3 regions of the Clostridium sp. JS66 genome follow, and region 2 is predicted to be linked to each of the others. Evidence: riboswitches for the same ligand, from Rfam matches in the RefSeq annotation. Region 2 holds a riboswitch; each other region holds the start of a gene.
What was found. Region 2 has a riboswitch for thiamine pyrophosphate ahead of thiT (energy-coupled thiamine transporter ThiT). Riboswitches for the same ligand answer to the same signal wherever they lie in the genome.
Positions count from the first base shown of each region.

Region 1: another riboswitch for thiamine pyrophosphate. It lies ahead of thiD (bifunctional hydroxymethylpyrimidine kinase/phosphomethylpyrimidine kinase); the one in region 2 lies ahead of thiT (energy-coupled thiamine transporter ThiT).
Region 3: another riboswitch for thiamine pyrophosphate. It lies ahead of tenA (thiaminase II); the one in region 2 lies ahead of thiT (energy-coupled thiamine transporter ThiT).

Region 1 covers NZ_CP131467.1:700,632-711,558, forward strand. Annotated here, with positions in the region: gene Q6H37_RS03120 (methyl-accepting chemotaxis protein) at 1-805, shown strand, start outside; gene rodA (rod shape-determining protein RodA) at 1,003-2,115, shown strand; TPP riboswitch at 2,175-2,276, shown strand; gene thiD (bifunctional hydroxymethylpyrimidine kinase/phosphomethylpyrimidine kinase) at 2,383-3,186, shown strand; gene thiM (hydroxyethylthiazole kinase) at 3,317-4,129, shown strand; gene thiE (thiamine phosphate synthase) at 4,120-4,734, shown strand; gene Q6H37_RS03145 (glycosyltransferase) at 5,141-6,931, shown strand; gene Q6H37_RS03150 (HAD-IC family P-type ATPase) at 7,077-9,674, shown strand; gene Q6H37_RS03155 (ComEC/Rec2 family competence protein) at 9,719-10,927, shown strand, end outside.
Region 2 covers NZ_CP131467.1:109,151-120,077, reverse strand. Annotated here, with positions in the region: gene nrdG (anaerobic ribonucleoside-triphosphate reductase activating protein) at 1-36, opposite strand, end outside; gene nrdD (anaerobic ribonucleoside-triphosphate reductase) at 111-2,213, opposite strand; gene Q6H37_RS00595 (hypothetical protein) at 2,458-2,634, shown strand; TPP riboswitch at 2,678-2,782, shown strand; gene thiT (energy-coupled thiamine transporter ThiT) at 2,862-3,494, shown strand; gene Q6H37_RS00585 (Mrp/NBP35 family ATP-binding protein) at 3,526-4,374, opposite strand; gene Q6H37_RS00580 (hypothetical protein) at 4,437-5,282, opposite strand; gene Q6H37_RS00575 (hypothetical protein) at 5,545-6,132, opposite strand; gene Q6H37_RS00570 (hypothetical protein) at 6,231-7,667, opposite strand; gene rsmA (16S rRNA (adenine(1518)-N(6)/adenine(1519)-N(6))-dimethyltransferase RsmA) at 7,757-8,584, opposite strand; gene rnmV (ribonuclease M5) at 8,595-9,137, opposite strand; gene Q6H37_RS00555 (3D domain-containing protein) at 9,239-10,285, opposite strand; gene Q6H37_RS00550 (TatD family hydrolase) at 10,563-10,927, opposite strand, start outside.
Region 3 covers NZ_CP131467.1:4,593,555-4,604,481, reverse strand. Annotated here, with positions in the region: gene Q6H37_RS21315 (putative ABC transporter permease subunit) at 1-1,116, shown strand, start outside; gene Q6H37_RS21310 (4Fe-4S binding protein) at 1,207-2,061, shown strand; gene Q6H37_RS21305 (ATP-dependent metallopeptidase FtsH/Yme1/Tma family protein) at 2,140-3,927, opposite strand; gene Q6H37_RS21300 (M20 family metallopeptidase) at 4,341-5,516, opposite strand; gene Q6H37_RS21295 (ABC transporter substrate-binding protein) at 5,736-6,752, opposite strand; gene Q6H37_RS21290 (ABC transporter permease) at 6,749-7,492, opposite strand; gene Q6H37_RS21285 (ABC transporter ATP-binding protein) at 7,489-8,241, opposite strand; gene tenA (thiaminase II) at 8,248-8,907, opposite strand; TPP riboswitch at 9,025-9,135, opposite strand; gene Q6H37_RS21275 (methyl-accepting chemotaxis protein) at 9,441-10,927, shown strand, end outside.

The DNA.
Region 1 (10,927 bases), 590 kb from region 2:
ATCCTCAAGCTCTGCAGAGGAAATAACAAAAATTATTGATAACATAACTTTAAAAATAGCTCAAATAACTAAAGAAGCTAATGAGCAAGCAGAAAGTACAAAGAAGGATATAAGATTTGCAGATGAATCTAAGAATTCATTTTCAAAAATCAAAGGGTCAACTAGTTCAACTTATGATGCTATTAATGAAATACATAAGTTAGCTAGCCAAACATCATTAATGTCCGATAAGGTTAATGAACTAATAAATGATATCATTTCAGCTAACGAAGAATCAGTAGCATTTACACAGGAAGTTTCTGCGTCAGCACAGGAACAATCAGCATCAATGGAGAGCCTTTCTGAGTTAATAAGAAATATGAATGATGCAGCAGATAGTGTAGATTTAAGGCTTAAAGATTTTATAAATAACATAGAAATAGGAGAAAATGAAAAAAAATCTATTAAGTCTGGATTCTTAAAACTGAAAAGTATAACTGAAGAAATAAATTCTAAATCTTTGCCAATAGATGGGGCTTCACAGTTATTAAAGGAAAAAGAAAATTTATATAAAGAATTTGAATATATAGGTGTGATGGATGAGAAAGGTATTATGAAATCTGCTAGTAAGCCTATATCATATGAAAATAATAACTATTCATTTAGGCCTTATTTTAAAGAGGCAATGAAAGGGAATGAATATTATACTGAACCATATATATCTAATGTATCCTTTAATTATTGCATTGCCATAGCAGTACCATTTAAAAATAAGTTTGGAGAAATTGATGGAGTTATTATGGCAGATTTGATTATAGAAAAATAGGATTATACCATATGTGTCATTTTTATTAATTAATTGTTCAGAAAAAGTTAATCCTTTATTTTCAATATATTCTTATTTTTTACCACAATATATGTAATTTATTGAAAATTATTCATTGATGTAAGGATGTAATTATTACATAATGATGAGTAGATGTGTCAATTAGTTTTTGGATTTGTTGTGGAGGAAAGTAAAGAATGAGAAAGATTTTATTAAGCAGAAAGTTTTTAAAGGATTTGGATTATATAATGTTATTCGCAGCTATACTTATTGTATGTTTTGGTATAGCTAATATTTTTAGTGCAACACACAATAAGTGTGGATTCAGCTATTTTGAATTGCAATCTATTTGGTTAATTGTTGGAGTTATAGTTGTATATATACTGCTAAATTTTGATTATAAAACAATAGGTTCATATTGCGGATTTATATACTGGAGTGGAGTAGCGCTATTGTTATTTAATGATATAACAAGTAGAGCTGTTAAAGGTGCTGCTTCTTGGATAAGAATAGGAAATAGAGCCATAGAACCTGGTGAATTTGTAAAAATAGGTCTAATATTAATGCTTGCTAAAAAATTAGATGATATGGAAGGTAACATTAATAATATAAAAAACTTTTTAACCCTTTGTGCATATGCTGCTATACCAATGATTTTAATTATAGTACAACCTAATTTAGGTATGGCTTTAATATGTTTTTTTATAACATTAGCTATATTTTTTATAAGTAACTTAAATTTAAAAGTTATAATATATGGATTTTTGTCCATGATTCCAATAAGTGTATTTATATGGTTTAGTGGTTTAATGAAAAGTTATCAGAAAGACAGAATAATTTCATTTTTAAATCCAGAATTGTATCAACAGGATACAGCATTTCAATTAATGCAATCAATTATAGGTATAGGATCTGGAAGGTTGTTTGGCAGTGGATATTTAAAAGGTGTACAAGTGTCAGGAGGTTATATACCTGAGGTTCATACTGATTTTATATTTGCGGTGGTAGGAGAAGAATGGGGATTGATTGGAGCTGTTATTCTGCTGATTTTTTTTGGTATATTGTTGTATAGAATGATTAATGCAGCTAAGGAATCTAAAGATATTTTTGGAAGACTTATATGTGTGGGAACAGCAGCATCCTTTATATTTTCTATATTTCAAAATATAGGTATGACAATAGGTATTATGCCAATAGCAGGAATTACTCTACCTTTTATGAGTTATGGAGGAAGTTCTATTTTAACTAATTTTATATCATTAGGATTAGTTTTAAATGTGTATATGAGAAGAAGAAAAATTAATTTTTAAGGTTGCAAATATTTATAAATATATGTACAATATAATTGTAATTAAGTAAAAATTTAATAAATTCGTTGTGGGGGTGCTGTAAGGCTGAGAAGAGAGTTTTCTCTAACCCTTTGAACCTGATCTAGGTAAAACTGGCGTAGGGAAGCAGATATTTTATGATATAAAATAATATATTTTCAAGTGTATTGCTTTTCTGCGATACACTTTTTGTTTTACTTAAATTAGAGTATGTTTATCATCCACACAGCCATATAAGGAGTGATTAAAGTGAAAAAAGTCCTAACTATTGCAGGATCAGATAGCTGTGGAGGGGCAGGAATTCAAGCAGATTTAAAGACTATGAGTGCATTAGGTGTTTATGGTATGAGTGTTATCGCAGCTATAACAGCACAAAATACTGTAGGGGTACAAGATGTAATGGATGTTACGGATGAAATGATAGCGGCACAAATAACATCTATATTTACTGACATAGATGTAGATAGTGTAAAGATTGGAATGGTTTCTAATAGTAAAACCATAGGAGTGATAAAAAAATTACTGTTGAAATTTAAAGCAAAAAATATAGTATTAGATCCAGTTATGGTTTCTAAAAGTGGATATTTTCTTTTAAAGCCTGAAGCACAAGAAGCTATAAAGGAACTTGTATCAATATCAGATTTAGTAACTCCTAATATTCCAGAAGCAGAAGTATTAACAAATATGAAAATAGAAAATGCAGATGATATGAAAAATGCAGCAGCGAAAATAAAAGAATTTGGTGTTAAAAATGTTTTGATAAAAGGTGGTCACAGATGTAATGATGCCAATGATATACTGCTATGTGATGATGGATTTATAAATTTAGCAGGGCATAGAATCAACACTAAAAATACACATGGAACAGGATGTACATTATCCTCAGCAATAGCTTCTTATTTAGCTAAGGGATATAGTGTAAAACAATCAGTGACACTTTCTAAAGAATATATAACCAAGGCTATAGAAAACTCTTTTTCTATAGGACATGGAGTAGGACCAGTAGGACATTTTATTGAACTTTATAAAAAGGCAGATGTAGATTTTGAATAAAAGAATAAGTGATTTTAACTATGATAATTATAAACAACTTAATTTTCGCAGTTTAAAAATATTGCGACACAACTTTTTTTCAGAGGACAATTGAGTTATTAAAAATATTAAAAATGTGGGGGAATTAAAAATGAATGATTTAAACATGATGGATAAAGTGGCTGAAAGTTTAGCAAAGCTTAGAAAAAAGGTTCCATTGGTGCACTGTATAACAAATTATGTAACAATAAATGATTGTGCAAATATACTTTTATCTTTTGGTGCTTCCCCAGCTATGTGTGAAGCTTATGATGAAGTTTTTGATTTTGTAAAGTTATCCTCAGCACTATATATAAATGTTGGAACTTTAACAAAAGAACAAGAAGCAGCAGCAGTACTTGCAAGTATATCTGCAAAACAAAATAATATACCTGTAGTACTAGATCCTGTGGCTTGTGGAGCTATACCAAGAAAACTTTCTGTAATAAATAGAATATTTGAAGTAGGACGTGTGGATATTATAAAAGGCAATATTGGAGAAATAAAGTTCTTAGCTGGTGAGGCATCAAAGGTAAGGGGAGTAGATTCTCTTGAAGGCTCTGAAGGAGCATTAGAAGCATGTATTAGTCTTGCAAATAAATATAATTGTGTAATTGCAGCTACAGGAAAAGAAGATTTTATTACAGATGGAAAAAGAAGTGCAATTATTCAAAATGGTACAGAGATGTTTACGAAAGTGACTGGATCAGGATGTATGCTGGGAGCGCTTTGTGGTGGCACTGCTGGAATCTATGAAGATAAATTTATAGCTGCTGTAACGGCTGTACTTTCAATGAATATAGCAGGAGAAGGAGCTTATGAAGAAGCTAAATTCCCAGGATCTTTTAAAGTTAAACTTATGGATCACATTTATTGCTTATCAGAAGAAAAATTGAAGGAAGAAGGAAAAATTATATGGAAATAGATTATGGTTTATATCTTATAACAGACAGAAGTTTTTTAAAAGGTAGAGATTTAAAAAAAGTTGTTGAAGAAGCAATTTTAGGAGGAGTTACTTTAGTTCAAGTGAGAGAAAAAAATATTTCAACTAGAGAATTTTATAATGTAGCTTTAGAAGTAAAAGAAGTTACAAAGCACTATAAAGTTCCTATAATAATAAATGATAGGCTAGATATAGCCCAAGCTATAGATGCAGAAGGAGTACATTTAGGACAAAGTGATATGCATATAAAAATTGCAAGAAAAATATTAGGTGAAGAAAAAATTATAGGTATTTCAGCAGGAAATGTAAAAGAAGCTGTAGAGGCTGAAAGAGATGGAGCAGATTATTTAGGCATAGGAACTGTATTTTATACTGGTACTAAAAAAGATATAAAAACTCCTATTGGTATTGAAGGGCTTAAAGAAGTATGTAATAGTGTAAAAATACCTTCAGTAGCTATTGGTGGGGTAAATGAAACGAATTTTAAAGAAGTTTTATCCACAGGAGTTAATGGAATTTCTGTAATATCAGCTATACTTGGAAAAGATGATATCAGACAAGCGTCTAAAAATTTAAATATTAAATAAATATGGAATAAATAGCGCAGTTAAAAAAATATTTTTTACTGCGTTATTTTTATATATTAGTTAATATAAAAAATAAATAAAATATATATCTACTTATATATATGAAAAAATTTTAAATTTAAATCATGTCTTTTTAAAAATAACTTTGGATATTATAGTAGAGCAGTTCATAATGAATTATTAAATTTCAAGATTGTTAATAATGTTGATGAAAATAATTTGTCTGATGGTAATAAAAAAACATTTCAAGTATACAGATAATTGATAAAGAAGGAGTGACATTTTGGAGTACACAATTTTTAATTCTAATTCATAATATACATTAAATTAACAATGCTGAATAATGTATTGCAACTAAATCAAATCATTAATACTAAGTGAGAAACATAATGAGGTGATGAATAAAATGGCATACGAAATTAGTTTATGCATGATTATAAAAGATGAAAATGAAAATCTTCTGAGGTGTCTTGAAAGTGTTAAAGATATAGTAGATGAAATGATAATAGTTTATATAGGTTATATTCATAATACAGTAGAAATAGCAAAAAGTTATGGAGCAAAGACTTATTATTTTCAGTGGAGCAATGATTTTAGTGCTGCAAGGAATGAGTCACTTAAATATGCAACAAAAGATTGGATTCTCATTATGGATGTAGATGATGAATTTTGTAAAGAAGATAAAGAAAAATTTAAAAGGCTAATTACAAATCTTGATGAGACTACAGTTTATTTGTTTGAGATAATGTGCTATTTGGGGATTCAATCAATTAACAATTTAACTGTAAATTTAAATCCAAGACTTTTTAAAAACAATTATGGATATTGTTATGAAGGGGTTATACACAATCAATTAATAAATAAGGATCATTCTATTAAACGAAAAGAGGAGTCCATAAAAATATATCATTATGGATATTTGGATGATACTCTAACAAGTAAAAATAAAAGTAAAAGAAATATTACTATTTTAGATGAAGAAATAAAAAAGAATCCACAAAATAAACTTAATTATTTTAATTTAGGAAATGAGTATTTTTCAATAAGCAATGAGGAAAAAGCCTTGGAAAGTTATTACAAAGCATATGAGGAATTTGATGAAACTGCAGGTTTTGCTCCAAAGTTAATTGAAAGAATAGTTATGAGTAACTATAATTTAGGGTATTATAATAAAGCTCTTGAATTTATAGAGACTGGACTTAAGTACTATTTGCAATTTACAGATTTATATTATTTTAAAGGGTTAATACTAGTGATACAAGATAAACCTACTTTAGCAATAAAGGCTTTTGAAAAATGTATAGAAATGGGAGCAACACCTTTGAGATTTAGATATATTTATGGAACAGACGGATTTAGAGCCTCTTATGAATTAGCACAAATATACATGAAACTCAAAGATTATGATACAGCATATGATTATTGTATTCAAACAATAAAATTAGAACCTGATTATTTAGTACCACTATACAATATTGCTCATATATTAAAAGAAAAGCAGATACCACTAGATGAATTTAAGAAAATTATAGAAAGTTTTTTTATTGATTTTCCAAGGGAATATCCTATAATTGCAGACTTATTTTATATGGAAGGATATTATGAAATAGCATTAGAATATATAAATAAATGTGAAATGGAAATAGATATTTCAGAGAAACTTAAATTTTTCAAAATAAAATGTTTTATAAGATCATCAAAGCTTGATGAATGTATTGAATATACAAAAAATATATTTCAGGATAATCTATATTATTTTCAAGTTATGATGTATAAGATTATTTGTTATGTTATTATGAATAAATATGAACTAGCATTAAAGGTAATAAGTGGATTTGATGCAAATAAGTTATTAGAGCATAATAAAAAGGTATTTGAAGTATATAGGCAATTTTTTAACCTTGTTAGGGATAAACCAACATCTATCTTATCTGAAGATGAAAATGAAACAGGTTATACCTCAACTATATTTGAAATTTGTGAAATTATGCTTATAAACAAGGAATTGGACAAATTTCAGAAATCTTTGAATTTATTAAATCTAATAAGTGATAAGTCAGTATTATTACAGCTCGGAAAGTTGTATAATAAACACGGATATATAGATATGGCTAAAAAGGAGATAATAAATTCTATAAAATTATTTGGTGTAATAGATAGAGAAGCTTTAGACATTCTTAAAATTGATAGTGTTTGATAGATAAGATTAATGCCAATGATTCTATATTTGCATTATGCTTTTATATTTAATATGTATTAAAGTCTTTTACCTATGAAACGACTATTAAAATGAGGGCATAATATGGATAAAACTTACTTAATTTATAGAAAGGTGAAAACTTATGATTGAATGGTATGACAAGCCTTGGAGCGAAGTTGTTAAAAATTTTGGAAGCAACATATATTCAGGATTAGATGAGGAACAAGTAAAACCTCATAGAGATAAATATGGTAGTAATAAAATAAAAGTGCCTAGTCCGCCTAAGATAGGAAAGCTAATTAAAAATCAAATTAAAAATTTTTGGATGATAATGTTAATCCTAGTTTCTATAGTGTTTGTTTATTTACATCAATATATTTCTGCATCTATAGGATTTTTTATAATTATAATTAATTTTTTATTTGTTGTGTTAAGTGAATATAATCAAGGAAAAAATTTAAAAACACTACAAAGATTAAATATAGGAAATGCTAGAGTTGTTAGAGAAGGAAGAACTTTAAAAGTACCTGCAGAGCAGCTAGTAGTTGGAGATATTGTAATAATAGGTAAAGGTGAAGTTGTACAAGCAGATTTAAGAGTTATTGAAAGCGATGAATTAAAGACAAATGAGAGTGCTGTTACAGGAAAAAGTTTCATAGCAGAAAAATATGAAACAAAAATAATAGATAAAGAATTAAAATTATCAGATATGAAAAATATACTATTTAAATCATCTTATGTTGTAGATGGAAGTGGTACAGGTATAGTAATATCTACTGGTATGAATACTCAAATATCTAATATAATAAAATTATTTTTAGGAGAAAAGGAAGATGGTAAATCCTTTAACGAACGACTTAATGGTATATTAAATTTATTTGCTTTGTTTATAGTAACACCTTTAGTGGCAATTCTGTGCATCGATTTTTTGCAAAAAGAAAATATAAAATACTTACTTAAATTTTCTTCAACTATGATATTAAATTCTACACCACAAACAATGATAGTAATTGTGTCTATTGTGTCTGCAATTTTACTTAGAGTAGCTAAAAAACAATCTATAGTGTTTAAAAATTTATCCGTCATAGAAAAATTGGCCCAAGTTTCAGTTATATGTACAGATAAAATAGGTGCTTTTTCTACTAATAAGATGAAAGTAGCAAAAATATATTCTGATGAAGTTTTGATTGATGCATTGGGAGCAGAATTGAGACAGGGAATATCTGAAGATAAGGATGTAAACCTATATAGAATGACTAATATAGGTTTATTATGCAACGATACCAAAAGTATTGCAGGTAAGTTACAAAATCCCAAGGATGATTTAATGGAAATTGCTTTAGTAAAGTTTGCAAGAGAAAATGGAATAGATAAAAGAGATTTAGAAAGAACACATAAAAGAATTAAGCAAATATCCTTTGATACCGAAAGAAGAATGATGACAACTTTAAATGTTGTAGATGAGAATTGCAGAGCTAACGTTAAAGGAGCAGTAGACTCTATATTAGCTAGATGTACTTATATTATGAAAGATGGTCTAGAAGTAGAAATAACAGATGAAGATATAGAAAAGATAAAACAGGCAGATATAGAGATGTCTAACGAGTGTTTGTCAGTTATTGCTACAGCGTATAGAAACTTTATTTATGAGCCTAGCTTAAATGAAAATATAGAAAGTCATTTGGTTTTTTCGGGATTGTTTGGTTTTGAAAACACTATAAGAGAAGATGCTATAGAAGCAATTGAAAAAAGTGATTTTTTGAATATCAAACCTATTATAATTACTGAAGATAATAAACTTACAGCCCTTGCTTTAGGAAAAAAATTGGGTACTATATCTAATATACAACAAATATTATCTGGAGTTGAAATTGATAATATGCCAGATGAAGAATTTAAAAGAATCGGAGATAAAATAAATATTTTTTCAAGAATAGATTCAAGGCATAAAGTTAAAATAATAAGAGATTTAAAAGAGTATGGATATACTACAGCTATTACAGGATCAAAGTTAACAGATTTACCTGCTTTAAGAGTTTCGGATGTAGGAATTACTACCTCAAGCAGTAATATAGTAAAAAAATTATCAGATATATTTGTTAATGATATTAATTTTTTGCAAATTTTAAATTCCATTGAAGATAGCAGAAAGATAATAAGCTTAATAAAGAAGATAATTTTATATGTGATTACTAATAGTGCAGCTATGATCACATTTACTTCTATTATCCATTTGTATAAAAAAGAAATTCCATTTATATTAGAAGAAGGATTAATATTTAGCTGTATAGCAATGACATTATCTTGTATAGCTATTACATATCAATATAAAAACGAAAAGAATGAGTGTGATGGATATATAATAGACAAAACAATCATAAAGGATAATATGTCTTTTATAATGTTTAATGGTGTTTTAATGGGAGCAGCAGCATTTTTAGCTTTCCAATTTGGATATAGTAAAGGAATAATGTTTGCTCAAGCTTTATCATTTGGTATATTAAATTTAAATACAGTTATATTTACTTATAGTTTTTCAAATAAACTATTTTTCAAAAATAAGCTTTCAAATTTTATTGTATTTATAAACTTTATTATACAATGGTGTATTTTATATCTTATTTCAGGAAAAAATATTATATTTAATATGGAGTATTTAAGGATTATAGGTATAGTTATAGGCATTTGGTTTATAATATGTTTATTTAAAAAATTTGATAAAGAAGAAATATATGATTAGTATTCTGCTATTTGGATAAAATCAATAGCAGGAGGGGATAGATAATGAAAAAGCCATTAGTATATTACACTATTTCATTGTTTATGGGATGCCTTTCTACTTTGATGTTATTTAAGAGTACTATAGTGGGTGCAGTTATTGCTGCATCCTTTTTTGCCGTATTTTTCTTTACCTTGGATAAAAAATTTTTTTTCATAAATGTCTCCTTCTTTTTTGTTGGTGTTTTTAGTTTTATGATATATTTTTATATTAGAATACCTCAAAACGTCAGTATAAGAGTAGCTGAAAAAAAGAACTATTATTATATGGCAAATTATAAAGGAAGAAAACTAATATTAAAAGGAAATATAGCTAAGCTTAAGGAAGGAGAAAAAATCAATGCTTATGGTAAATTTGCAAAGGAAGTAGATTTTGAAAGAGGCATAGTAGGAGTATATACACTAAATAGCTATAAATATTGCAAGAAGGATATTATTTTTTATTTTTATCAAGTAAAAAGAAATATTTACTTACAATTAAAACAGAGTTTAGGGGAAGATAAAGCTTCTGTAATAATGTCTCTTTGTTATGGAGATACACAATATCTTTCTAAAGATTCTAAAAGTCAATTTCAAAAATTAGGTGTTATTCATGCAGTTAGCGTATCTGGTTTTCATATTGCAATAATATATGAGGTACTTGAAAAGTTTATAGGATTGAAGCTAGCAATATTGGTTTCTTTTATATATGTTCTATTTACAGGAATGCAGGCGGCTACTATAAGATCATTTATTATGATATTGGTATTTAAATTGTCAAAAATGTTATTTAAAAACTATGACAATATATCATCTCTGAGTTTAGCGGCTTTAGTTATACTTCTAGTAAGACCTTATTATATAACAGATATAGGCTTTATGTTATCTTTTTTATCTACTTTAGGTATACTTTTGTATTATAAAAAGATTTGTAGAATTTTATATAAAATACCACAAAAATTAAATGAAACTTTAAGCGTAACGTTGAGCTCTCAAATATTCTCAGTTCCTTATATAGCTTTTACAATACAAAGTTTTAGTTCAGGTTTTATAATTGGAAATTTGTTTTTATTGCCTATATATTCTATTATAGTTATTTTAGGAAACGTAGCTCTTCTTTTATGTGGGTTTAAGATATTATTTGAATTTACGTGTAAGGCTTTAAATTTTGTAATGATTGCTTTAGATGGTGCAAACTATTTAATTTTAAAAATATGTCCTGAAGTTAATAATTTA
Region 2 (10,927 bases):
TATTCCTGATAGTCTTATACTTTTATTTAAACTCATCTCAATCCCTCCAAGTCTGATTAGTTTAAAAGACAGAGATATAACCTCTCTGTCTTTACATTAATAAATATCATTTAATAAACATGCTTATTACTGCCTTGAGATAATCGATCTGATCTTTCTGCTACCTTTCCCGATCCAAACCTTTCATCTAAAGAAAGATATCCTGTTACTCTTGATATACCCTGTATATTATCACTTCCACATTTAGGACAACTCTCTTCATCATGAAGATATGTTCCACAACATCTACAATATCTTATATGAAAGTTAATGCCCATATAACTTATATTTGTATTATCATAAGCATAATTTAATATATCCATTATAGTTTCTGCTGCAGGATAGTCATCTAATTCTATATAGCTTATATGTCCAGCGTTACATAACTTATGATAAGGTGCCTCTATATCAATTTTATCTTTTATGGATATAGGAAACCCTACTGGTATATGATAAGAATTAGTATAGTAATCTTTATCAGTTACTCCCTTTATATTTCCAAATATTTTTTGGTCTTGAACTATAAACTTACCACTTAAACCTTCTGCTGGAGTAGCATAGCAACTCCAATTTAAATGAGTTTCTTCTATTAATTTATCCATGTAACTTCTAATATGGGAGACTACCTCTACCCCTAATTTTCTAGAATTTTCATCTTCACCATGATGTTTACCTGTTAAGGCTATTAAAGTTTCAGCTAATCCTATAAATCCCACAGACCATGTTCCTTGCTTTAATATTGGCTCTATAGAGTCATCAGGTCCTAAATTTTCAGATCCTTTCATAAGTCCTTGACCAGCTACAAAAGGTAAATCTTTAACTCTTAATCTCTTAAGTATGTTGTATCTATGCATTAGAGCTTCTTTTGCAAGTTCTAATTTGCCGTCCAAAAGTTTAAAAAACTTACTTATATCTTTTTTTGCTACAATTCCAAGTCTAGGCAAATTTATAGTAGTTGGAGCTATATTTCCTCTACCTTTTGTTCCTGGCTCTCCATTTACATTAGCACATACATAAGTTCTACATCCCATAGTAGCAGGAACTACACCTTGGTCATAATAAAATTTATTAAAATCTGCATCTAAATTCATAAAAGTAGGATTCATTCTTTTTGCAGCTACTCTGCAAGCTAACTTAAACAAGTAATAGTAAGGGTCTCCTGGTTCCTTATTTACACCTTTCTTTACCCTAAATATTATATTAGGAAAAATAGGCTGTTCTCCCATTCCTAAACCTTTTTCATATTCTGTTAAAAATACTTCGCAAACTAGTGCTGAATCATCACAATTAGGTATACCAATATTTATAGAACTGAAAGGCACTTGTGAACCAGCTCTTGAATGCATGGTGTTTAAATTATAAACAATCCCCTGCATTGACTGCTCTACAGCTCTTCTAAGCTTTTTTTCCACGAGGTTATTTACTTTTTCTTCATCTATGCCCAAACCTGTAAGTTCATTCCTTATTTCTTTTCTTGTAGGTTCTATAAACACTCCCATATCATTATCAAAATCTGGATGAGACTGTCCTCCAAACATATCATTTTGAGTTGACTGCAAAAGTATACATGAAAGTTCTGCTGCTGACTCTATTCTTCTAGGAGGTCTTATATTCCCATAACCTGTATTAAAACCTCTTGTTAGTATTTCTCTTGTAGGTATATGTAAACAGTTGGTAGTTAAATTATAACTATCTAAATCGTGATAGTATATGTCTCCATTTTCATGTGCCTTAGCTAAATATTTAGGCATAATAGATAAGTTGTGCCACTTATTTGATTCACTGGCTATCCTAAGCAGCTTTGAGCTAAAATTATTACCTACATTTGCATTATCCCTATCGGTTTCTACTCCTATTTTTTCAATAGCTTTCATTAAATCAGATTTTATTTCTCTAATTTTATTTCTTTCTTTTCTATAATTACAATAAGCTGTTCCAATTTCTCTGTAGTCATTTTCTAAAAGTGTTTTTTCAACAAAGTTTTGTATTTGTTCCACATTTATTTCATTAGCATCAAGTTCTTCTAATTGTTTTATAACTTTTTGCGTTAGTTCTATAAATTCACTTTCCTTTAAATCATAACCTATTTCTTCTGAAGAGCCCTTTATGGCATTAGTTATTTTTATAGAGTCAAACTCTACTTCTCTGCCATCTCTCTTCACAACATGTAGCATACAACATTCCTCCAAACTACAATATATTGTGTTAAGCACGTTGATATTATACTATGGGAAAATTTTTTAGGCAATTTTTTAATTAGGGTTAAGGCTATATTAAAACAATTTAGTTTTACTTACCTCTAAATTCTTTTGTTTTTTACTAAACATTATGATTTGATATTTAAATTTTATCAGATATTTTTTTATTTTATTGAATAATTAACTAGTAAATGCAAAAAATATCACAGAGGTGACTTCTATGATTGGAAAAATTATTGATATAAATTTTACAGATGCATTTGTAAATTTCGAAGATGGAACAACACTAGACATTGGAATTTCACATTTACCACCTAATTCCAAAATAGGCGATTCTGTAAATGTTAATCCTAATTCTATTAAAATGAAAAATGATAAACTCATAGATTTATTTTAATTCATTGAAATATTTGGAAATATGTATTATAATAATTTTATTAAGGTAGTGCTAGGGGTGCCTCTTTGAGGCTGAGAGATAAAATATTTTATTAACCCTTGTACCTGATCTGGATAATACCAGCGTAGGAAAGCGATAATACATGTAACTTTCTAATGTATAATCAATTTTATACATTCTTCTTATTTTCAGTATTCAGGTACCTCTTAGCACAAAGGAGGTATTTCATGTCACTTAGTAAAAATTTTTTAGAAATTGTTTCACACCCAACATCCTTATTTGCTCTTTTAGCTCTAATATTATTTATACTTTTCATTGCAAAAGTAAAAAATGTAAAATTTAATACTCATCTTATTACTCAAATAGGAATTGCTTTAGCTTTAGCAACAATACTTAAGATTTTTAGAATTTATCACCTTCCTCAAGGTGGAAGTGTAACATTAGGTAGTATGATTCCTATTATTTTAATGGCTTTGCTTTATGGTCCTGAAGTAGGATTTATTACAGGCTTTCTGTATGGCATAATAACGCTTATTCTAGATCCATATATTCTTCAGCCAGTTCAAGTTTTATTCGATTATCCTTTGCCATTTATGGCTTTAGGACTAGCTGGATACTTTAAGAATAATAAACTACTAGCTACCTTTGTCGCGGTGTTTGGGCGTTTCATATGTCACTTTATATCGGGCGTGGTGTTCTTCGGAAGTTTTGCTCCAAAAGGTATGTCACCTGCAGTGTACTCACTTATGTCAAATGGTATTTTCTTAAGTATAGAAGGTGCTATATGTTTAGTAATCATTGCAGCATTACCAATAAAACAGCTATCTGTAATGGCAACTAAAAAAATCCCTCAAAATTAAAAATAAGAAAGCTTTAAGCTTTCTTATTTTTTTACATTATCCTATTTTTTAAGTTATTTATTAATTCTTGATATTCATCTGATTTTGCTAAAAATTCTTCTACTGTCCCATTCTCCATACTTTCAACTAAATCTAAATTTATAGGCATTTCTGCAAGAAGTGGTACTCCTAAATGTTCAGCATGCTCTTGAGCAGATTTTTTACTAAATACATTTATTTTTTCTCCACACTTTTCACATTTAATATAGGACATATTTTCTACTACACCAATTACACTTATGCCCATTTTTTGAGCCATAATAATTACTTTTTTAACTATCATTGATACCATATCTTGAGGTGTAGAAACTACCACCAATCCTTCTAGTGGTAACTCCTGCATTATAGTTAATGCAATATCTCCTGTTCCTGGTGGCATATCTATAAGAAGATAGTCTAATTCATCCCATTCAGTATCTGTATACATTTGTTTTAATACTCCTGTAATCACTGGTCCTCTCCATATAACTGGTTGTTCTTCTTCCTCTGTTAAAAGATTTAAGGATATAACCTTAATTCCAGTTGAAGTTTCTACAGGTCTAAACTTTATTTCCTCACTGTCTCCTACCTGAAGCATGTCTGCTCTCTCATTATTTATACCAAAAAATCTAGGCATTGAAGGACCTGTTATATCACCATCTAGCACTCCAACTTTATGTCCTTCCTTACTTAACTTGGCTGCCAATATACCTGTAACAGTTGACTTACCAACTCCACCTTTTCCACTTATAACACCTATTATATGCTTTATCTTACCATATTTAGGCTCTAATTTATTATTACACCCTACTCCTGCACTATTGCAGTTTCCTTTGCTTGAACAACTATCACAATTACTCATTGCTGCTTCCTCCCTGTGATATAAAAATTTATTTATAAATTTTATAAACATGCTTAAACAAATTAAAATTTATCAGGTTTAGTATCTGTAATATTGAAATTCCAACTTGCATTCTTATATTCATCACTTATGTAGTATTTTTTTTCAGTTTTTGTTTTTTTATCCCACAAATTCACAATACCTTTATACATTGTAGATTTATATCCTTCAGTACTTATTGTTAACCATATATCGTAATTTTCCTTATCTTTATCTGCTACTGATACATTTTTAAACTTACCACTTAAATCACTATTAAAATCTTGCAAATCTGTAGATAATATAAATTTAGCAGAATTTATATCACTTTTTAAATTTATACCAACACTTTTATCTTTATTATCACCTTTTAAATATTGATCTAAAACATTAATTATAGATTTATAATAAACCTCTTTAAAATTCTTTGGTGGTTGTCTTATCTTCCAATAATTGTTTATTATATTACTATCTATTCTTTTAGATACAATATATGTTTTTCCATCACCATAAAAATTACCTGAATCCTTTTTATCTAAACCTGTAATATAATTAAATTTATGTACCTTATTATTTCCCTCATCCATTTCAAATGTATAATCAGGTTCCAATGAGGATTTTTGGCTTGCCTCTTTTGCAGTAGACAACACATCATATATTTCATTGATAACATTCTTATCTGTAACTGTAAATCTAAATCCTTGATCCCTTGTGTTTTGTATTACTATTTTCTCTATCTTACCTTGTTTTATGTACTCAAAATCATTATTTTTAAGTCCAACCTTAACCTTAAGATCGTTAATTTTGGTACATCCAGATGCAGTAAAACAAAATAATAAAACCATAAATATAATCATAATTTTACTATTCTTTATTTTTCTAATTCTCATTTCACACAATTCCCTCCTGAACCTTAAGAACTTATAGATAACTTTATTTTTAATTTACTTATATTATAAAGAACTATTCCAGATACCAAGGCAAATATACCTATAAATTGTGATGTAGAAAACATGCCTACATTTCCTCTCTACCATAATACAATAAAAAAAATACAAGTGCAAAACATATCCCAAAAATTTAAAAAATGTCAACAATATTATAGCATATAAAAAAACTGCGATGCAGTTTTTTTAATTCACAGTTTATTTATTATTCTTTATAATTAAAAGTCTGTACTATAGTTTTAAATATTGTTGGCATGCTTTCCTTAAAGTTATCTTCTGATACAAAAAAAGAAAATCTCATAAACTTATCCTTATTTTTTATAAAATATTCATATCCTTTATAATCCTTATTATTAGATGTAATTATAGTATACTCAACTAAATATCCATCTTTATTGTTTATTTTAATTGGTTTTATTTCGTAACTCTTATATAAATTTTGCTCACTAGATATTTTCTTACTTTCCTCTAGAAAAGCTTTTAAATCCGTATTTAAATTCCATACTTCCACAAATCCATGAATTTTTAAATCTTTAGTATTAAAATCATTATGATATATAATTTCATTGCCGGGAAATTTTTGTTCTTTAGTAGACCATTCTGCAGGCAATTTATAAGTAAATTTTTTATCTAATGCTTCATATTGTACTAAAGAATTTATATTATTCTGTATTAATGCAGTAAACTTAAGCCTTGCATCAAAATTCTTTTCTAAACTGAATAAAACAAGCATTAGACCAATTATAATTATAGTTACCCCTAACCTTTTCCTATTTATTATTATTACCTTCATCTTAATACCACCTTATATTTCAAATAAGAGTTTTTATTTAATTATATGAAAATAGTACTAGAAATATTAAATATTCCCAGTACTATACTTTCTCCATATTATTTCTTTACTGGTATCATGATAGTAGATGTTTTAAAATCATAGAACATAAGCCAGTAGCCTAGAGCCTCTTCTCTCTCATCATCAACATTTAAAGGCATCCATGTAACAAATCCAGATCTACCACCATATGGTTGATCCATCTTAGATTTAGTTCCTGCTATACCATATACAAGATATTTCATCTCTCCATCTTTATTAAGCTTATATCCTATTATATAATGCTTATGTTTTATTATATACTGGTAATAATTCATCATAGGATAATATATCATTGCGTACCTGCTATAATCAGACATATCGTACATAGATTTTGGTGAATTCACAGGTACCTTATACCACTTACATCTTTTTATTTCAGAACAAATTTCTCCCATGGATTCAAATCCTTGTACCAAATTTCTAAAAAATTCATTTTCATCCATTTGAGGATAATCTTCATTTCTTTTTGGATTTATGTTCACATCTTTTTTACTTTGTTTTCTTGCTGTGTATTCATGTTTTTCTATTCCATAGTTACCTTTTTCCATACCATATTTTTTATTCTCATTCTCTTGATTATTGATATTGTTTTTCTCACTTATATTAATTTTTTTATTTATATTCTCTTCTATTTTTGCATTGTCTTTTTTATTTACAATTGATCCTTCTTTTACATTATCCTTTTTAATTATGTCCACTTTTTCTTTTATATTATCTTGTTTATTTATCAATTCTTCCTTTTTATCATCTTTTTTTGTTACCTTTATTTCTTCTTTTACATTATCCTTTTTTGCTACATTTGCCTCTTCTTTTATAATATCCTTTTTTATAATATCCTTCTTCATATCATTTTCTTTATTTATATATTGTTCTTTTTTAGAATTATCTTCTTTAGGTATAATTTTAACATTTTCTATTTCTTTAGTTTTATTTTCTTCTTTTAATGATTCTATGTTTTCTTCATATTTGTCAAACATACTGTTAGGAGTATCCACTACTTTTTCTTCTTTTTCTTCCTCAACCTTTAAGTCAACCATAGCAAATGTCTTCCAATCAGGTATTTCAGTGCTTGCAAATCCACTCATAACAGGTATTATATTTGAATCTAAAAATTTAACTATAGCTGCACCAGAAATCTTATCCATGGATATACCCGTACCAGCTATATTATCTGCTAAATATTCATGACAAATATCTGCTCTGCCATAATCATCTATGTTTATCTGTGATATTTTTATTACCTTCCTTATATCCTTCTTATTACAAATTAAAAGCATATAATAAGGAGCACTTTCTTTTTTTAAGTTTTGTACATAATACGATATTTTGCACTTATCATTTTTCAGCTCCAATTTTGCGTACCCAGAAGCTACTTTGTCGGAAGATATTGAATACCCTTTTTCATCTTCTTGTAATATTATAAAATACCTACTATAACTCTTTTTTTGAGCCAACTTCCTATACCTCCATATATTTTATTCATTATAATATATGAAGTAAAATTAAAAAAGTGAACAACTAGTTGTATAATATTGTAAAAAGATTATTGTAATTCATATATACAATCTGATAATTTTGCAAATTCTTCTAGAGATAAAGTCTCTCCTCTTCTTTTAAGATCAATGTTTGCATCAATAAATGCCTTTTCTAAGCTTTCCTTTTTCATTCCCAAACTTTTAAGTCCATTCCAAAGAGTTTTTCTTCTCATATTAAAAGAACTTCTTACTATTTTAAAGAATAATTCTTTACTTTTAACTTTTACTTTAGGTTCTAAAAGTTTAGTTAATTTTATAACTATAGAATCTACTTTAGGTCTAGGCACAAATGAATCGCAGCTTACTTTTCTAACTATTTCTACATCACAATAATATTGTACAAGTATGGAAAGTGCTCCATATTCTTTTGTACTGGGTTTCGCAGCAATTCTTTCACCTACTTCTTTTTGAATCATTATAGTTAAAGATTCAAATCTATAATTTTCCTTCAACAATTTCGATATTATTGGCGTAGTAACATAATAAGGTAAATTAGCTACTACCTTAGTGCTTTTTTCTTCTCCTATAAGTTCATTAAAGTCTACCTTTAATGCATCTTTATGTACTAGTTCAAAATTATTAAATTCCTTAAGTTCTTCATTTAAAATAGGTATTAAATCAGAATCTAATTCAATAGCATAAACTTTTTTTGCTTTTTTTAAAAGTTCTTTTGTTAAAGTTCCAACTCCAGGACCTATTTCTATTACTAAATCATCTTTACTAACATTAGAATTATCAACTATATCCTGCAAAACAGAATTGTCTATTAAAAAATTCTGTCCTAAACTTTTTGAAAATTTAAATCCATATTTTTTTACTATATCCTTTGTAGACAAACTTTCCATATTATTTCTCCTTATTTATCTTTTTTATGGCCTGTATAAATTCTTCCCTGCTAATTCCATAATTATTAAGTCTCATTAAAAACTGAGCTGAGTTACAATAGCCTATTCCAAGTTCTTTCCCCAGAAGTTCTCTCTTTTCTTTTGATTTATTATTTCCTGTAAGTTCAAAAAAAATCATATCATTTATATCAAAGTTAGATACTTTTTCTTTTACTTCACATTTAGCATTCTCTAAAGCCCTTATTATTACTTCTGGTTCAGCATTTTCTACACCTATATCCCCATTCTTCGTTCCATCCTTTTGAGCTATGTACGCGTGTTTTATCCCCTTAACTCTTTTAGATATAATTCTTCTTATTTTTTCTCCTGCAAAATCAGGATCAGTAAAAACTATTACGCCTTGTCGTCTTTGTGCTTCTTTTATTCTTTCTATAACTTTAGCGTTAATACCAAATCCACCCACTGCTATAATTTCTGCATCTACAGCTCTTTTTACTGCAGTAATGTCATCTCTTCCCTCAACAACAATAACTTCTTTAATCATATGCTCTTATTGACCTAAAAATAAAAATACTAAGTCAACATCCTCCTTTTCTATTTTATTATATTCATTTAATATACAGAAAAAAATAGGAGCCTTTGCTCCTATTTAACTAAATACACATTAACCCATCTTACACCCCAGTTATCTGCCTCTGAATTGGAATCAAAGTACAAATCTACTCTGTCACCTTTTATAGCTCCACCTGTGTCTTCAGCAACAGCATATCCATATCCCTCAATATAGAGTTTAGTACCAAGGGGTATAACTCTTGGATCAACTGCTACAGAGCTATAGCTACCTACATTTCTCTTAGCTACAGTACCTGTAGCTGTGATTCCAAAATAAGGATCTCCAGGACTTTTGCCTGTGCTCTCATAATCTGAGGTATACCCAGTAGCTCTCATCCTCGTAACTGTTGTATAAGGAATCCTAGCACCACGTGAAGGTGTGTAAACATTTAAAGCTCCCATGGCTACAATCTTTTGAACTGGTTGCTTTTTAACAGTCTCACTTATTACTTTTCTTGAAATCTCTTTACCATTTTCATAAACAACTCTAGTTAATGTTTCTTTTTCTCCAGCTTTTCCTTCTTGTACTACTTTATTATTACCTTGCTCCATATCTTCATCTTTTTTTACAACTGTAGCATAATCTAGTGGTTTAACTTCCTTAACATCTTTTGTCTCAACTCTTGTTACCACTACCTTTAGCCCTGCCTTTACAGTTGAACTTTTACTTGGATATATTTTATCAGATTGATGAATTGTTATTTTTTCTGCTTGCAACATTTTTTCAATGTTGTCTTCTGCAGATTTTATATCCAACTTCTTTCCATCTACAGCAATTTGAACATTTACTGCTTTCTTTATGGATATTTTTGAGCCATCTTCAACCTTACTGTCAAGACTAATCGTGGTCTTATCCTTTGGTCCTACAGTTATACCATTATTACTCAAAGCACTTTTATAAGTACTACTTAAAGTCGTTATTTTTTTATCTTTACCGTCTACAGAAACTGTGATTGTCTTTCTTGCGCTGCTAATCAATACTACAAAAACTATTAAAACTATTAAAGTCAAGTAGATATACTTAGCGTTAGGACCATTGGAAAAATGCTTTTTAAAATAGCCTTTTAATTTTTCCACCATAAAAATACCTCCTCCTGGTAAGAACGACATTCCTATTATAAGTGCAATGACGAATTCTGTCAAATATCGCCTTAACATTTTAGACCATGTAATGCAAATTTTTGCATAAAACTTAATAATAAAATATTTATGATAGCACTTTTTATTAATGGTCTATATTAAATATTTTTGGTGGAATTTTTATAAAACTTATTATATTATATGAGGCAAATTAACATATAATACCTAAATGTAAAATTAATAAAAAATTAAAAAATCGCAATTTAATTTTACACTATTATCCTATATTTAGCAACCTCTTGATGTTTAAGATAGTCTTACAACTCACTTCCTCACTACTTATACCTTTAATTTCAGCTATTTTATTTATTATGTGAGCTATATATTCTGATCTATTTCTTTTACCTCTAAAAGGAACAGGTGCCATGTAAGGACAATCAGTTTCCACTAACATTCTATCAAGTGGAACTTCTTTTACTACATCTAAAACCTTTTTAGCATTTTTAAATGTCACTACTCCGGTAAATCCTATGTAATATCCAAGCTTTAAACATTCTCTTGCAAATTCTACACTACCAGAAAAGCAATGTATTTCACCTTTAACCTCTGGAAACATTTTTATAATATCTAACGTGTCTCCAT
Region 3 (10,927 bases), 1.8 Mb from region 2:
GATTTATTAAAAATTATAGGTGGGATTTTAGCTATGGTTTTGGCTATAGTTTTTAATATGAAGATGCAAAAGCTAGGAACGTCAGGAATGAATCAGCAGCAAATATTGAATATGTTAAGTGAAGGAAATAACTCTTTAGTTGGTATTTCAAGTAAGGTATTTCCAGGGGTTTCTGAAGCTGTTAAAGCCATAGTATTTAGTGGAAGTTTTATAGGTTTAAAAAATATAATAGTATTTTTAATGATAACCTTATGTACTTTATCTATATTTTTAATATCGGGAGAAAAGTTATATTTTAAAGGAGTAATAGGAATTTCAGAAGCACCTTCTGCAAGAAGAAAATTGAATAATAAAGATCTACAAAAAGTATCACGAAAAAGTTCACCTATTAAATCATTAGTGGTTAAGGAGTTAAAAATACTGTTTAGAACACCTATATATTTTATGAATTGTATTATTATGAATTTTTTATGGCCAGTATTTTTGTTAATACCATTTTTTACTGAACCAGAAATTTTTAAAAACTTTAAAAGATTAGTGCCTATAATTAATGATACAAAGTGGATTGGGATAATTATTATAATATCGCTAGCAGCAGGAATATTTATAACTTCAAGTAACCTTATAACTTCTACAGCTATATCTAGAGAAGGAAGTAACTTATTTGTAAGCAAATACATTGCTGTAGGTTATGATGTTCAATTAATAGCTAAAGTTTTGTCAGGAGCAATTATGGGAATGGTAGGCATAGTAGCTATGCTTCTAGTGGTATTATTTTTAATGAAATTACCATTGTATATGATTCTTATAGTTTTTGTATCATCAATACCTGGAATTTTATTTTCAGCTATGCTCGGAATAATGATTGATGTTGCCTTTCCAAAATTAAATTGGGACAATGAAGTAAAGGCTGTAAAACAAAATTTTAATGGATTTATAGCCATTATGGTTGGAATTGGTGTAAGTGTACTTATGGCAATTGCTGCTATAAACCTTAGTTTTGATAAGTTTGTAATGAGTATCATTGCAATTCTATTATTTTTAATTATAGACTGTATTTTATATAAAATCATTGTAACTAAGGGCGTAAGTTTATTTAGAAACATTGAAGTTTAATAAAAAATTAATGCTTATTGTGTACATTTTAATTTTTGTAATAAACTGTTATAATTTTATTTATAATGAGTTGTAATGGAGGAGTTAGGTATGAACAAGGAACAATTAGCACAGTTAAAGCTTGAAGGATTTATAAATCAAAGAGATACTAAATATTTTACATTAAGGATTATAGCTGTATCAGGAATTATGTCATCATCTGAAATGAACAATGTTTTAAGTATTGCCAATATATATGGAAGAGGATATATAAGCTTTACCACTCGATTAGGAATTGAAATTCCTTGGATAAGGGAAGAAGATATAGAAAGTGTAAAAGAGGATTTAAAAGCATTTAATTTAAGAGCTGGCGGCACTGGAAAAAAAGTAAGACCTATTGTTTCATGCAAGGGTACAGTATGTACTCATGGATTAATAGATACACAAAAATTATGTGCCCAGTTGCATAAAAAATATTTTGCACATGATTTACCAGCTAAATTTAAAATAGGTATAGTAGGATGTCCAAATAATTGTGCTAAAACACAATTAAATGACCTTGGATTTATGGGACAAAGACTCCCTAAATTTGAAGAGAGTAAATGTAAAGCTTGTGGAGCCTGTGTAAATGTATGTAAAGCTGGTGCCTTGGATAAAGTAGATGATAAAACAAAATTTAATGAAGAAAAATGCTTAGGCTGTGGTAAATGTATCAGTGCTTGTCATTTTGAGGCTATGGAAACTAAAAAAGAAGGAGTAGCAGTATTTTTAGGTGGTAAGTTTGGTAGAAAATATAAAATTGGGGACAAGCTTCAAGCTGTATTTGCATTAGATGAAATAGAAGAAGTAACACAAAAGGTTATGGATTATTATGCTGAAAATGGTAATAGCGGCGAGAGATTTGGCGACATGATAGATAGAATAGGAATACAAAATTTAAAAGCTCAATTGCTAAATAAACTTTAGTTATAAAATGGAGGAGGAGACATCTGAAATACATGTATTTATGTGCTTTAGACATCTCCTTTTTATGTTAGTAAAGATTTAACTTGCTATTAGTACTTCAAGATCATGTTCATCTATAATTTCATTTTCTAGAAGTTTTTCGGCAATTAGCTGAAGCTTATTCTTATTATCAATTATATAATTTAAAGTTGAGTTGTAGATTTTGTCTAAAATTTGTTTTGTTTCCCTCAATATCAGTTCATTTCCTAAGGATATTTCTTTATCATCTAAACAAACAAGACCCAGCTTTTCACTCATTCCATATTTGGCTATTAAGGTTACTACCATTTTAGTTGCTCTTTGTAAATCATTAGCAGCACCACCTGTTATGTTTTCTTTACCAAATATTATTTCTTCAGAAGCTCTTCCACCTAATAATTCACTTACTTTATTCAAAATTTCCTTTTTTGTCTGAAACATTTTTTCATTTGGATTTATTATAGTGTATCCAGCAGCTCCCTTTGTAGTAGGAATTATAGATACTTTAGGCACACTTGATTTATTTAATAATTTAGCTATTAAAGCATGTCCGGCTTCATGGTATGCAGTTATTCTTTTTTCAGCATCTGATATATTGGACCTGTCTTTTTTTTCATCTCCAGCTATTATTTTATTCATAGCTTTGTCTATGTGATTTAAAGTTATTTCACTACAGTTTTCTTTAATAGCATATATAGATGCTTCATTTATTACGTTTGCTAAATCTGCCCCACTCATGTAAACTGTCTGCTTAGCTATTTGAAATAAATCCACAGAAGGAGATAAGGGTTTATTTTTTGAATGAACCTTTAATATTTTATATCTTGCATTTAAATCTGGAAGACCAACCATTACATGTCTATCAAATCTTCCTGCACGAAGCAGTGCATCGTCCAGCATATCAAGTCTATTAGTTGCGGCAACAACTATGACATTTTCCTTATCATTAAATCCGTCCATTTCTACTAATAATTGATTCAAGGTTTTTGCATCTTCACTTGTATCTTTGCCTGATCCTCTTTTTCCTCCAATTGCATCTATTTCATCTATAAATATTATTGCAGGAGAATTTTTTCTAGCTTTATTAAATAGTTTTCTTACTCTTGAAGCACCCACTCCTACGTATTTTTCTATAAAATATGAACCACTGGTTGGTATGAATTCAGAGCCTGTTTCACCTGCTAAAGCCTTGGCTAAAAGAGTTTTTCCGGTTCCAGGAGGACCATAAAGAATTATACCTTTAGGAATTTTAGCACCAAAATCTTCGAATTTTTTAGGGTCCTTTAAGAATTCAATTATATCTTGCATATTTTCCTTGGCTTCTTCACTACCAGCTACATCGCTAAATCTTATTTTAACGTCCTTTGATTCTTCAAATTCTACAGAATCCCTGTGCAAGTCAGCAGAAAGAGTTTTTTTACTATAAAAGTTTGTAAGTAATCTAACAATAAATAGTAATACTATAGCAAAAGCAATGGAGCTCAATATTTTAGAGTAGGAGTTAGAAGATTCAACAATTTTCACTTTATGTTCCATTAGGTACTGCCTAAATTCAGGATTTTTAGGATTTTCAAAAGTGAAGGTTTTTTTAGTTTTATCTTCTGCTATAAGGATAAAGTCACTTTCATTATAATAAACAGTTTGTATTTTCCCGGTTTCTACTAAAGTTTTAAATGAGTTTATACCTACATCGGCATCTGTATAATTGAATGCCATAGTACTTTGCAATTGTCTTAAGTTGTTTTTATAATCGGGGCTAGATTTTGAAGCAAGTAAATAGACACCAACCATCAATGGTATTATAAAAATTAGTATAGCAACGTACTGTTGTAAATTTTCACGTTTCATTAATAATATCCCCTTTCTAAAATTATTTTCAATAACAATTGTTACTTGAATAAAAGTTTATATAATCAAAAATTAAATTTTAGTATGTTTTTTTAACAATTTATTAAAAAAATACTGATGTATTTATTAAAATAATAATATTTTAAACAATATTATTAAAAAAGTCAATTCTTAAAATTTGCATTTTTCACTTTTATACAAGAATAAGCATAATTACATTCAAAATACTATAGTTAAAGTTGAAAAATTATAATAAATGGAATTTAATGAAGTGAATAATTCAATTTAAATATAAAAAGCTATGAATATGGTTTAAAAGAATATTTATAAAATAAACAGTAAATTTCTAAAATTACTTGTTTCTATTCATATTCTTTTAATACTTAATTCATAGCTTTTAGTATTTTATGAGATTATTTTAAATGCTCATCTAGATTTAGTATGCATGCAATTACAAGTTTTGCTCTTTCAAATAAAGATTCTACGGTGGCATATTCTCTAGGAGTATGATTCCACTCACCCTTAACTCCTATGGCGCATAGTGTTGGAACACCAGCAGTAACTATGTAGGATGCGTCAGAACCACCACCTGTTGTTTTAGAGTATATATCTCCAAGACCAATTTCTGAAGAAGTTTTTTTGGCAAATTCAAATAATTTCATAACATCATCGGTGGTTTCCATAGGAGGCATATAACTTTTTACTTTAAGTTTGCTTTTTGTACCTTCTATATATGTTTTTGATGCAATGCTTTGTAGAGTATTTTCAATACTTGACTTTTCACTTACTTTTGTATATCTGACATCTATTTCAATTTTGGCATAGTCAGGAATAGCATTTGGTACAGTACCGCCAGTGATGGTTCCAACATTAAAGGTGGTACCATTTTTAAAATTATTTAAATTTTGTATGTCTATTATTTTATATGCCATTTCTTGAATTGCACTTCTTCCTTTTTCAGGTGAATTACCTGCATGTGCAGAAATACCTTCTATTTCTAAACTAAATTCAGCAACGCCTTTTCGTCCTACGATTACTCCATTGTCAAGAAATCCAGTTTCAAAATTGAAGGCAGCTCCAAATCCTTTTGATTCATTGATAAATAATTCATTGCATTTAGAATTGCAATGACCAGTTTCTTCGTCACCTGAAATTATAACTTTTATAGGACGTTCATTATATCCAATGGAATTTAGAGCCTTAATAACATAAATAGCAATTATAATACCACCCTTCATATCTAGAACTCCTGGTCCATAAATTTTATCATTTTCTATTTTAAAAGGCATATTTTCTAGGGTGCCTTTTTTAAAAACTGTATCCATATGACCAGAAAGGATAACTCCTTTTTTACATTTGTTTGATCCTGATTCTGCAACGATGGAATTCCCAGAGTTTTTATATTCAACTATTCTTGTATTCATTCCAATTCTAGAAAGTATTTCTTTCAATTTTTGAGCCAAGTTATCTACTGAATCTTTATTTCGAGTGTCACTTTCTGTATTTACAAGTTCTTTCAGTAAACATAACATTTCATCTTTATGAAGGTCTATAAATTCAAAAGCCTTCCTTCTTTGTTGTAGTGCCATTTTAAATTCCTCCCTGTACATTTTATATGTGTTGAAAATAAATATTGAAATTAATATTAAATTATAGTTGAAAAAATTAATATTTACAAATAATAATTTTTAAAATTTATATTTTAATGTTTTGAAAATAAAATAATGTGTTGAATTAAATTGAAATAACAAAAGAAAGAGATGCTAAAATGAATAAATGTACATTTTAAACATCTCTTTCTTTAATATTTATTTTAAGTCGTTAATATTTACAAAACAATCTTCAGCCTTTGGTTTCTGTTTTATAAGACCTTTTTGATATAACCAATTTATGTGATCTTCCCAAACCTTCTTATTTTGAGTTAAAAATGGTTCTTCTTTTGAATCCATTTTTGGAAGTAGTGTGCTCATACTTTCCTTTTCAACTGCCTCTACAAGAGGAAAGTTTTCCTTTTGTTGATTATTCATTAAAATTTTTAATGCTTTGTCTGGATTTTGCTTCATAAATTCAAATCCTTTTTGTGAAGCTTTCATAAATTTTTTTAGAGTTTCAGGTTTTTCTTTTATTGTTTTGTCACTAGCTACAAAAATTTCTTCATAATAATTAGGAACTCCATATTTTGATGGGTCAAAATAATTTAGTTGATGTCCTTCATGCTTTAAAACAGGGACTTCATGATTTATAAGTCCACCAGTTGTGGCATCAACCTTTTTAGTTGTCATAGAAGAAAGCAGCTCAAAACCTACATCTATAGTTTTTATTGAACTTGGATCTCCTCCATCAGCTTTGATCATAGTTTTAACATATTCTACATTTAAAGGATTTCCTGAAAAACCAATAGTTTTTCCAGCTAGATCCTTTGGAGAGTTTATGTTTTTTTCTTTTAAAGCAATAACCACATTTAAAGGTGTATGAACTATGGCCCCAACGGATTTTATAGGAATGTTTTCATTAGCTCTGGACATTATTATATCAGGTTGATAATAGATTCCTATAGTTGCTTTGTTGGCAGCGGTAAGCGTCAACGGATCTGTTGCATTGGATGGAAATTTAATATGAACATTTAATCCCTGTTCTTTATAATATCCATTTTCTATAGCTGCATATATGAAACTGTGTATTGCATTTGGATACCAATCCAATACTACATCAACATCCTCTAACTTATCAGAATCCTTTTTACTGCTTTGAGTGCCAGCAGAGCAGCCTGTACCTATTAAACATATTAGTACTAATAATAAAGCTAAATACTTAAATTTTTTCACACTTCATTCCTCCATTTTATTAGTTTATTTTCTAAAATATCTATTATAAAAACAAATATTACTGCGATAAGAGATAAAATTACTATAGGTGCAAAGACTCCTGCACCATCTAGTTGAGTCATCATTCTTTTACTAAAGTATCCAAGACCTGATTGAGCTCCAAGCCATTCACTAATGGCAGCACCTATTACGCTAAGTGGTACAGATATTTTTAGTGCTGAAAAAAAATATGGTAATGCTGAAGGCAATTTTAACTTAATAAATATATCTTTTTTGGTAGCTCCATAAGTAATTAATAATTCTTCCATTTCTCTCTTAGTGGACCTAAGTCCATCATATACATTAATTGTAATAGGAAAAAAAGTCATAAGTATGGTTGCCAATACCTTGCTCCATATGCTGTAGCCAAACCAAAGTACAAATATAGGAGCCAAAGCTGTAATTGGTACAGTTTGAGTTACCACCACAAGAGGGTATATTGCATTTTGGATTTTTTCATTTAAACTCATGAGTATGGCCAAGAATACTCCGAAAATCAAGGATATAACAAGTCCTAAAAAAGTAACCCATAGTGTAGCAGGAAGATGTACTGTAAATAAAGGATCCCTTAGTTCCCAAGTTCTTTGTAAAATTTTGCTTGGGGATGGCAATATATACGCTGCATCTATTTTTCGTGCTATAGTTTCCCAAATTAAAAAAAATGAAATTCCTACAATTATTGATGATGTGTATTTTTTCATAGTTCAATCCTCTGTTTCAATTCATTTATAAGTTTTTCTTTTATGTCCAATATTTCTGGTCTGCTTAACATGTGCCTATCTCTTGGATAACTGAGAGGAACTACTACTTCCTTTAGCTGAGTTATAGGTTTTTGGGAAACCACTAATATTTTACTTGATAGAAATAAAGCTTCCTCAACATCATGAGTTATAAATAATATGGTTTTCTTAAACGAAGACCATTGAGTTAGCAGCCATTCTTGCATTGATATTTTAGTTATAGCATCTAAAGCACTGAAAGGCTCATCCAAAAGCATAATTTCAGAACCGGTAAGCAAAGTTCTTATAAATGAAACTCTTTGTTTCATTCCACCTGATAAGTCCTTTGGATATTTATATTTATAACTTCCAAGACCAAAGGTTTCTAAAAATTTTTCTGCTTCCTTCTTAGCTCGTTTGGGGTTATTTTCACGTATTTCAAGTGGAAGTGAAGCATTTTCTAAAATGTTTCTCCAGGGAATTAATAAATCCTTTTGAGGCATATAGCCTATATAACCTTTTAAATTATTAATATCATTGTCATTTATGAAAATGTTTCCAGAATATCCATGCTCTAAACCACAAACAAGCCTGAATATAGTACTTTTTCCGCATCCGCTTGGGCCTATTATACTTATAAAATCTCCTCTATGTACTTTGAAGCTCAAGTTCGCTATAAGAGGAGCTGCATCATTTTCATATTTGAAATTAATATTGCAGAATTTTAACATAAAAAATTACATCTCCTTGTTATAGGCCATGTCCCAAAACATGAGTTCATATTTACTACAGTTTATAAATATTTCTGTTAACCTATCTAATTCTTTCTTTGACAAGTAGTTTCCAAGGTTATCTACTAAATCTAAAAGCCATTGTACTTCTTCCTTATAATTTTCTGAGATATAACCCTTTATCCATTTGCCATAAAATTCATGGTCTAAAGAACCATTAATTTTACTTAAATTTGTAGCAATTTTTAAGTAACTCCATGCGCAGGATAACAATGAAACAGCAACATCTCCCAAAGAGCCTGCTTGAGAAACAGCAAGCATGTAATGTGTATATGAAGTATTGGCAAGTGATGCTTTAGTGTTTTTAACTTCTTCTGATGTAATTCCTAATTCCTCCATATAAGAGCGGTGAATATTCATTTCACCATTTAATATACTATTTACTGTGCTGGAAAAACCCTGCATTACTTCTTCTGTTTCAGCTTTAACTACACCTAAAGCATAAACTTTAGCGTAATCTAATAGGTAAATATAATCTTGTATCATATAAAATTTAAATTTATCTTTATCTAGAGTTCCTTCACCTATTCCCCTAACAAATGGATGTATGTAATAAGAATCCCAAATGTCTTTAACGCTTTTGTATAGGGTATCTGAAAATTTCATTTTAAATCCTCCTCATTATTAAGTTTTGTTGAACTTGTATTTTATTTGAAATGCAATGTAATTTATTGCTTAAAATTAAAAAGGTACAAACCAACAAGAGGTTTGTACCTATAATCCTTAATTATATAAAGCCTCTTCCTACGCTGGTATTATCCAGATCAGGTTATAGGGTCTAAAAATTAATATTTTTACTCTCAGCTGGTAACACCAGCCCCCCTGGGATTTCTATTATTTAATTTTGTATTTACAAGTTTATGTTACTACAATATACTAATGTCGTCAATAGAGTTAAAGTATGTTAACTAAATATTTATTAACATTTATGTCAATAATATCAATTAACTGAATAATTTCCAAAATAGTTATTGATTAATTATAGCTAGTATAATTAAAAAATATTGCAATAGATACTGCAAATTTTTAAGTTAATTGCAAGTTTTAGAAAATTTACAAAGGATTTTATATCTTTATGACGAATATAGACAATAGAAACTCATGTTTAATATGTAAAATAGTAAATGGGGGGCATAATTATGAACAGAATAATAAAGTTTAAGTTTAAAGGAAAGATAATTTCCGTTATTACTTTAATGTTACTATTCTTAGCTTCGGCAATTTTATCTATTGTATATTATAAAATTAATGGCATTGTTGAAGAAAATGTAACCAATCAGCTTAAAATTAGTAACAATAGCGGTTATAGAATTTTAAATGAAAAATATCAAGGGGATTGGAAAATAGAAGGGGAGAACCTTCTTAAAGGTAAAAAGATATTAAATGAAGATACTGAACTGGTAGATAATATAAAAACTGATACTAATTCTATATGTACTATATTTTTAAATGATACAAGGGTTTCAACTAATGTTATGATGGATGGAAAAAGAGCTGTAGGAACTAAAATGTCTGACAAAGTTGCTGATGTAGTTTTAAAACAAGGAAAAGCATATGAGGGTGAGGCAGTTGTAGTAGGAAGTGTATATCAAACAAGATATACACCAATTAAAGATTCCAGTGGCAAAGTTGTAGGTGCTTTCTTTGTTGGAGTGGAAAAGGAAAATATAGTTTCCAAGGTAAGAAATATTATGATAATAATTGTATTAGTATCTTTAGGTGCTATAGCTTTAGGTATTGTTCTTGCCACTATTATGGTAAAACGCATATCTAAAAACATTAATAAAATACAAGAATTTCTACAAAATATTTCAAATGGTGACTTGAAAAGTACTTGTGAGATAAATTCAAATGATGAAACTAAAGAAATTGCACAGCATTTAAACAACACTACAGAAACTTTCAAGAAAATGATAGAAAATGTAATGGAGGAATCAGAAAATATTAAACATGTAGTTGATGATGTTTCTGTAAAGGTTGATGGATTGAATTCAAATATAGAAGCTGTGTCAGAAGATACAGAGGAGTTATCTGCAGGTATGGAGCAAACGGCAGCATCATCACAAGAAATGAATACTACTGCGCAAGAGATTGAAAAATCAGTAGAATCTATAGCAAAGAATTCTCAAAATGCTGTAAATGAAGTTTTGGAGATTAGTAAAAGGGCAGTTTATACAAAAGAAAGTGTAAATGATGCACAGAGAAAGGCTTCTGATATTTTCTTCAAAACAAAGGAAGAACTTGAAAAAGCTATTGAAAATTCAAAAATTGTAGATCAAATAAATGTTTTATCCGAATCTATAATACAAATAACTTCTCAAACCAATATGCTTGCATTAAATGCAGCTATAGAAGCTGCTGGTGCAGGAGAGGCAGGAAGAGGGTTTTCAATAGTAGCTGAGGAAATTAGAAAGCTTGCAGAGCAGTCAAAGAATACAGTTATGCAGATACAAAGTGTTACAGGAAAAGTTACAGCATCAGTTAATGAGCTTTCAAGTAGTTCAAATAAGTTACTTGATTTTGTATCTAATGATGTGCAAAATGACTATAAAACATTGCTTGATGTTGCGGACAAGTATAGCGAAGATGCAAAATTTGTGGATAAGCTTATTAAAAATTTTAATTC